3 regions of the Jeongeupia sacculi genome follow, and region 3 is predicted to be linked to each of the others. Evidence: predicted binding sites of a transcription regulator. Region 3 holds the regulator's gene; each other region holds the start of a gene.
What was found. The regulator FNR, encoded in region 3, switches genes on or off when oxygen is low (the NO sensors DNR and NnrR bind a similar motif). The targets are predictions, from matches to a motif close to TTGATNNNNATCAA.
Positions count from the first base shown of each region.

Region 1: a site for FNR is predicted at 1,383-1,396, ahead of ubiU (ubiquinone anaerobic biosynthesis protein UbiU). Genes of this name have one in related genera too.
Region 2: a site for FNR is predicted at 1,074-1,087, ahead of JLC71_RS12685 (ribonucleoside triphosphate reductase). Genes of this name have one in related genera too.

Region 1 is NZ_AP024094.1:2,923,173-2,925,440, reverse strand. Features, by position in the region: gene JLC71_RS14080 (U32 family peptidase) at 1-326, opposite strand, end outside; gene ubiU (ubiquinone anaerobic biosynthesis protein UbiU) at 329-1,327, opposite strand; gene gnd (phosphogluconate dehydrogenase (NAD(+)-dependent, decarboxylating)) at 1,620-2,268, shown strand, end outside.
Region 2 is NZ_AP024094.1:2,655,904-2,658,171, forward strand. Features, by position in the region: gene JLC71_RS12685 (ribonucleoside triphosphate reductase) at 1-964, opposite strand, end outside; gene JLC71_RS12690 (quinone oxidoreductase family protein) at 1,225-2,199, shown strand; gene JLC71_RS12695 (YqiA/YcfP family alpha/beta fold hydrolase) at 2,209-2,268, shown strand, end outside.
Region 3 is NZ_AP024094.1:1,310,600-1,312,867, forward strand. Features, by position in the region: gene hemN (oxygen-independent coproporphyrinogen III oxidase) at 1-511, opposite strand, end outside; gene fnr (fumarate/nitrate reduction transcriptional regulator Fnr) at 667-1,410, shown strand; gene JLC71_RS06095 (hypothetical protein) at 1,417-2,121, shown strand; gene JLC71_RS06100 (phasin family protein) at 2,210-2,268, opposite strand, start outside.

The sequences.
Region 1 (2,268 bases), 1.6 Mb from region 3:
AAGGGCCGGCCGGCGTCGCGCGCCAGTTTGACCGCGCCCAGATCGTTGGCCTCGATCGGATGGCCCGATTCGATCAGCTTTTTCAGCCCGATCAAATCGCCGCTCGATTCAAGCAGCGCCTGCGAGCTGAGCACGACCTGTTTGCCGGCGGCGGACAGGTCGGCGGCCAGCGCCAGCCAGTCGGCCAGCTTGAGTTCGTGTCGACGCGCGCAGACGACTTCGCCAAGGTAAACGGTATCGACCGGCCAGCCAGCGGCCTCGGCGTAGAAATCGAGCGTGGTCTGGCGCGACCAGTAGTACAGCAAGGGTCCGAGCGTTAATTGCATGTTCATCTCCACGGCCGGTTATAGGCGCCGAGCGTTTGCTGGTGGCCTTCGGATAGCGGCGCCAAGGTATCGAGCCATGCCGGCTTGACGCTGTAGCGGGCGTCGCCGGCGGCGTCGATCGCCGCGCGCAGGGTTTTGGTCACCGCGGTCACGTAAGCCGGGCTGCGCTGGCGGCCCTCGATCTTGATCGCGGCAACGCCGATGCGCATCAGCTCGGGCAGCACCGCCAGCGTGTTGAGGCTGGTCGGTTCTTCCAGCGCGTAGTAGGTATCGCCCTCGACATCGAAACGGCCCTTGCACAAGGTCGGATAACCGGCGGGCTCGCCTTCGCCGTAGCGGTCGATCAGGATGCCGGCGAGGCGCGCGTCCATCGCCTTGCCTTGCGGCTCCCAGCGCACGAACGCCGCCGGCGAGCACACGCCGTGGGTGTTCGGCGACTGGCCGGTGGCGTAGCTCGACAGGATGCAGCGGCCTTCGGCCATCACGCACAGGCTGCCGAAGCCGAAGACCTCGATCTCGACCGGCGTCTTGGCGATCACCGCCTCGACCTGCGGCAAGGTCAGTACCCGCGGCAATACGGCGCGGCGCACGCCGAAACACTCGTGCGCCAGCTTGATCGCGTCGGCATTGGTCGCCGAGCCCTGTACCGACAGATGCAGCCGCAGTTGCGGATGGCTGCGGTGCGCGTAAGCCAGCAGCCCCATGTCGGCGAGGATGACCGCGTCGACGCCGAATTCGGCGGCCTTGTCGATCGCGCCGTGCCATTCGGCCAGGCGCCCGGCCTGGGCGTAGGTATTGATCGCAACCAGCACCTCGCGGCCGCGCGCATGCGCATAGGCGATACCCTCGCGCACCTGCGCATCACTGAAATTCAGCCCGGCAAAGTTGCGCGCGTTGGTGGCGTTCTTGAAGCCGAGGTAAACCGTGTCGGCACCGTGATCGATCGCGGCTTTCAACGCCGGCAGGCTGCCGGCGGGACAGACGAGCTGCGGCTTGGACATGGGCTCTCCCTGTGTATTTGGGGCGAGAACATAGCCCTGCGATGACAAGAGAGACTTAATCCAGATCAAGCTTTCGCGGATGTGCCGCAATGCAGCGTAACGAAGTGTTTGCCACTACGGCGCAAACCCGATGCGATAATCCCGGATGTACTTGCTCGGCCAAGCTGCCAGACTAGCCGTCTTGGCGGCACAAAAGCCGCATCAGTGGGCGCGTCCAGCAGGCGCCGCCCGCCCTGCGGGCCCGGCACGGTGAACACCGCGCCCTGGCCCGCGTCAGAAAAAGGACATACGCATGAACATCGCACTTATCGGTCTTGGCAAGATGGGCGGCAATATGGCCCGCCGGCTCGCTCGCAGCGGCGCCACCGTCTACGGCTTCGACGTCAGCGCGGACACCCGCGCGCAACTGTCGGCCGAGAACTCCAACATCCTCGGCTTTGAATCGGTCGAAGCGCTGATCGCCGAACTGCCGGCGCCACGCGTCGTCTGGCTGATGCTGCCGTCGGGCGAGATCAGCGAGTCGATGTTCGACAAGCTCAAGGGCCTGCTCGCACCGGGCGACCTCGTCGTCGACGGCGCCAATGCGATGTACAAGGACAGCCAGCGCCACGCGGCCGAGCTGAACGCCATCGGCATCAAATTCGTCGATGCCGGCGTATCGGGCGGCGTCTGGGGTCTGGCCAACGGCTATACGATCATGCTCGGCGGTGACAAGGATGCGGTGGCGCAGGTCGAACCGTTCATCAAGCTGCTGGCGCCGGGCCCGGATCTGGGCTGGATCCACTGTGGCCCTGCCGGTTCGGGTCACTACACCAAGATGGTTCACAACGGCATCGAGTACGGCATGATGCAGGCGTTTGCCGAAGGCTTTGCGCTGCTGGAAGCCAAGAAGGACTTCGACCTCGACGTCGCCGAAATCGCCGAAACCTGGCGCCATGGTT
Region 2 (2,268 bases), 1.3 Mb from region 3:
CGCCGGCCATCATCACTTCGATATAGGCGCGGTTGATCATCTCCATTTCGGCCTGCAGATCGCCGTAGGCGAACGGCATCTCGACGCCGCCGATATAGGGGATCTGCTCTTTCAGATCCTCCGGGCACACCCAGTCGAAGGTCAGGTTGGTGAACGGCGTTTGCGTGCCCCAACGACTCGGCACGTTCAGGTTGTAGATCAGCTCCTGGATGTGCTGCTTGACCTCCTCGTACGACAGATCGTCGACGCGGATGAACGCCGCCATATAGGTATCGAACGACGAGAACGCCTGCGCGCCGGCCCATTCGTTCTGCAGCGTGCCGAGGAAGTTGACGATCTGCCCGACGGCGCTGCCCATGTGCTTGGGCGGCGTGGCCTCGACCTTGCCCGGCACGCCGTTGAAGCCTTCGGTCAGCAGGCGCCGCAGCGACCAGCCGGCGCAATAACCTGAGAGCATGTCCAGATCATGTACATGGATCGCGCCCGAGCGGTGCGCGGCGCCGATTTCGGGCGGATACACATGGTTGAGCCAGTAATTGGCGATCACCTTGCCGCTGGTATTGAGGATCAGCCCGCCAAGACTGTAGCCCTGGTTGGCGTTGGCATTGACGCGCCAGTCCGAGCGGTCGAGGTATTCGTTGATGCTGGCGCCGACGTCGACCACGGTGCGGGTATCGGCACGCAGACGCGCATGCGCTTCGCGGTAGGCGATATAGGCACGCGCGGTTTTCAGGTGGCCGGCGGCGAGCAGCGTTTCCTCGACCGCGTCCTGGATCGCCTCGATCGACGGCGTGGTGTCGGCGGCCAGGTGGTTGAGTACCGTGACCGCGAGCGCGTGCGCCCAGTCGGTATCGAATTCGCCGCTGGCCTTGCCGGCCGCGGCGATCGCGGCGGCGATTTTATCGGCGGCAAACGGCGCGACGCGGCCGTCGCGCTTGGTCACATACTGGGGAGTGTGGGTCATCAGAGTTATCAACTATTCATCAACAATTTATCAACATGTGGTGCATTAGCGCCGTATGGACACAATATATTGTGTTGATCGCCGCCTTGCCTAATCAAGCCAAGCCCGCTTGATCAAGGTCAAACCCGGCGCGCACCGGGCTTGCCAAGCATCGCGCGCAGGCTGATATGCCAAGCGAATCCGGCGTATGCTTGCGGCACTATTGCCGGCCGTTCGTAGCACGACCCCGCTAGAATGTAACCAGCCATTCAGGACTACATATGAATACGCAAGCCATACGCATCCATCAGCACGGCGATCCCGATGTGCTGCAGCTGGAAACCATCACGCTGGCCGCCCCCGCCGCCGGTGAGGTGCTGATCCGCCAGACGGCGATCGGTGTCAATTTCATCGATACCTATCACCGCAGCGGCCTGTATCCGCTGGCGATGCCGACCGGTCTCGGTCAGGAAGCCTGCGGCGTGGTCGAGGCGGTCGGCGACGGTGTGAAGGAATTCCGCCCCGGCGATCGCGTCGCCTACGCCGGCGGTACGCCGGGCGCGTACGCGCAGCACCGGATCGTCCCGGCCGCCAGGCTGGTGCCGGTGCCGGATACGATTTCCGACGACGTCGCCGCCGGCACGCTGCTGCGCGGCATGACGGCGCAATATCTGCTCAAGCGCACCTTCCCGCTCAAGGCCGGCCAGACGGTGCTGATCCACGCCGCCGCCGGCGGTGTCGGCCAGATCGCCAGTCAGTGGGCGCGCGCGCTCGGCGCCATCGTGATCGGCACCGCCGGCGGCACCGAGAAATGCGCGCTGGCGAGCCAATGGTGCGATCACGTCATCGACTACCGGGTTGATGACTTCGCCGCGCGCGTGCGCGAAATCACCCTGGGCGCCGGTGTGCCGGTGGTGTACGACGGCGTTGGCGCGGTCACCTTCGATGGTTCGCTCGACAGCCTGTCGCCACGCGGCATGATGGTCAGCTTCGGCAATGCCTCCGGCGCCGTGCCGCCGTTCTCGCCCAACCTTTTGGCGCAGAAAGGCTCACTCTTTTTGACCCGGCCGACACTGGGCCACTACACCGCGACACGCGACGAGCTGCTCGATACCGCCGAGGATTACTTCACCGCGATCGCACGCGGCTACGTCGTCGCCGAAATCGGCCAGCGCTTTGCCCTGGCCGATGCCGCCAAAGCACACCGCGAACTCGAAGCCCGCCGAACCACCGGCTCCACCCTGCTTCAGCCCTAGCGAGACGCCATGCCCGCCATTCACCTCGTGTATCTGCACGGCTTTCTTTCCAGCCCTTTTTCACAAAAG
Region 3 (2,268 bases):
TCCGGTTCAGTCCCAGCCTTGCAAGCAACTGCACCGTCTGAACCGATACCTTGCGCGGATCGATTTCGATCGAGAACTCGCCCTGCGGCTCAAGTTCGAAACGAGCACGTATCGCCGTCATCAACCGTTCGAACTGCACATCCGAGAGGAAAGTCGGCGTGCCGCCGCCAAAATGCAATTGTTTGACGCGGGGCTTGTACGGCAGCACCGCACACTGCAGATCCATTTCTTGCTCAAGATAATCCAGATAGCGTTCGGCGCGGCTGCGATCCTTGGTAATGATCTTGTTACAGGCGCAGTAGTAGCAAATGGTGTCGCAGAACGGAATGTGAAAATACAGCGACAAGGGATGGGTGAGCGTTCCCGGTTGCAACTGCGCCAGTCGACCAAGATAATTCCCGGGCGCCATTGCGCCGAAACGGTCTGCAGTCGGGTACGATGTGTATCGCGGCCCCTTGCCGTCGTGCCGCTGGATCAGCGCACGGTCAAATTCGATTTGTTGATGTGTCATTGTGGGCGCCTGGTGGTATTTTGCTCGGTTGTGCTCTAACGCAAGCTTGCCGATAATCAACGTATGCAATCTTGATGGCGATCAATACCCAATTATCCGGCTAACGGTAATCGGTCAGCCCGCCGTCATTGCCCACCTACCAGCTGAGCGCCGCCATGCAACAAGCCCTTCAGTCTCGCGATATCACCTTCAAACAACTGCGCCAAGCCTGCTCGAACTGCAGCTTGCGCGAACTCTGCCTGCCCAATGAGTTGAGCGCTGAGGAAATGAAGCAAGTCGACGAACTGATCGGCCAGGGCAAGCCGATCAAGCGCGGCGAAGCGCTATACCGGGCCGGCGAACCTTTTCGTGCGCTGTACGCGGTTCGCGTCGGCTTCTTCAAGACCAGCGTGGTATCTGAAGATGGCCGTGAACAGGTCACCGGCTTTCACATGAGCGGCGAGCTGATGGGCATGGATGCCATCAGCGCCGATCATTACACCTGCGACGCCGTCGCCCTGGAAGACAGCGAAGTGTGCGAACTTCCCTTCGAAGAGATGGAAGCGCTGTCACGCAAGGTTCCGGTGCTGCAGCGCCATTTCTATCGGGTGATGAGTCGGGAAATCGTCCGCGATCACGGCGTCATGCTCTTGCTGGGCAATATGAAAGCCGAAGAACGCATCGCGGCCTTCCTGCTGAATCTGTCGCAACGGTTCCAGGTACGCGGGTATTCGTCGATGAGTTTTCACCTGCGCATGACGCGTGAGGAAATCGGCAGCTACCTTGGCCTAAAACTTGAAACAGTCAGCCGCACGCTGTCCAAGTTCCAGGATCAAGGCCTGATCAAGGTACAAAACCGGCTGATCGAATTGCACGACGTTGATGGGCTCAAACTGCTCGTCAACAACTGCCAAAGCTGATTGCCGGTGGCGCCTTCCATTCTGGTTCTGGCGCCGCCAACGCTGATCGACCTGCTCCGGGCCCGTACTGAAGAACGTTTCGCGGGCGGGATCAGCTGGTTTTCGCTCGCTGCGCCACCCGCATCCGCAGACCTGCACGCCGCCGGCGTGATCGTGCTGATCAACGTCAACCTCGATGATTTTTCACAATGGCGGTGCCGCCTTGGCGAACATGTGCCACTCGTGGATATGGTCGCGCATGGTGACCCGCAACAGGCACGGCAGCATGGCTGGATGATCGGCGCCGGCGGCCCGAGCGGTGCGGTTCAAGCGGCTACGCGACTACTTGATGCGCTATCACCATCAAGGCCTCGCGCCTGGCTGCATCTTGGCAATGCCAGTGCAGGGGCCTTTATCGCTGCCCTGTTGCAGCGATGGCAGCATCAATCGCTCGCCATTCTCGGCTGGCTCGGCGGCACGAGCAGTGCGCAATGGGCCTACGATCCAGCCATCTGGCAATGCCTCACCCAAAGCACGCTTAACCAGACGCGCGAGCATGCGGCACACTATCTCGGCTTGGTTGAAAACCTGCCGTTCGAGCCGGCTCATCCCATTCCCGCGCCACTGCAACAGGTCCTGCCCGATCAGCCTCATGGCCTCATGGCACCGGCGACGACACTGGCGCATATGCTGCTTAGTTTGCCAGCGGTTGCGCCGGCCGCGCCAAGCTGATTTCTGGATCGTCAAATAGAAAGAGCCGCCTCAAAAGGCGGCTCTTTTAGCAAGCGTTCTCGCGAACGCTACAACCACATCCGATCAATCAGGCAGTCGCCTTGCGAGCAGCAGCCTTGACGGTTTGTTCGGCACCGCTGGTCGTGG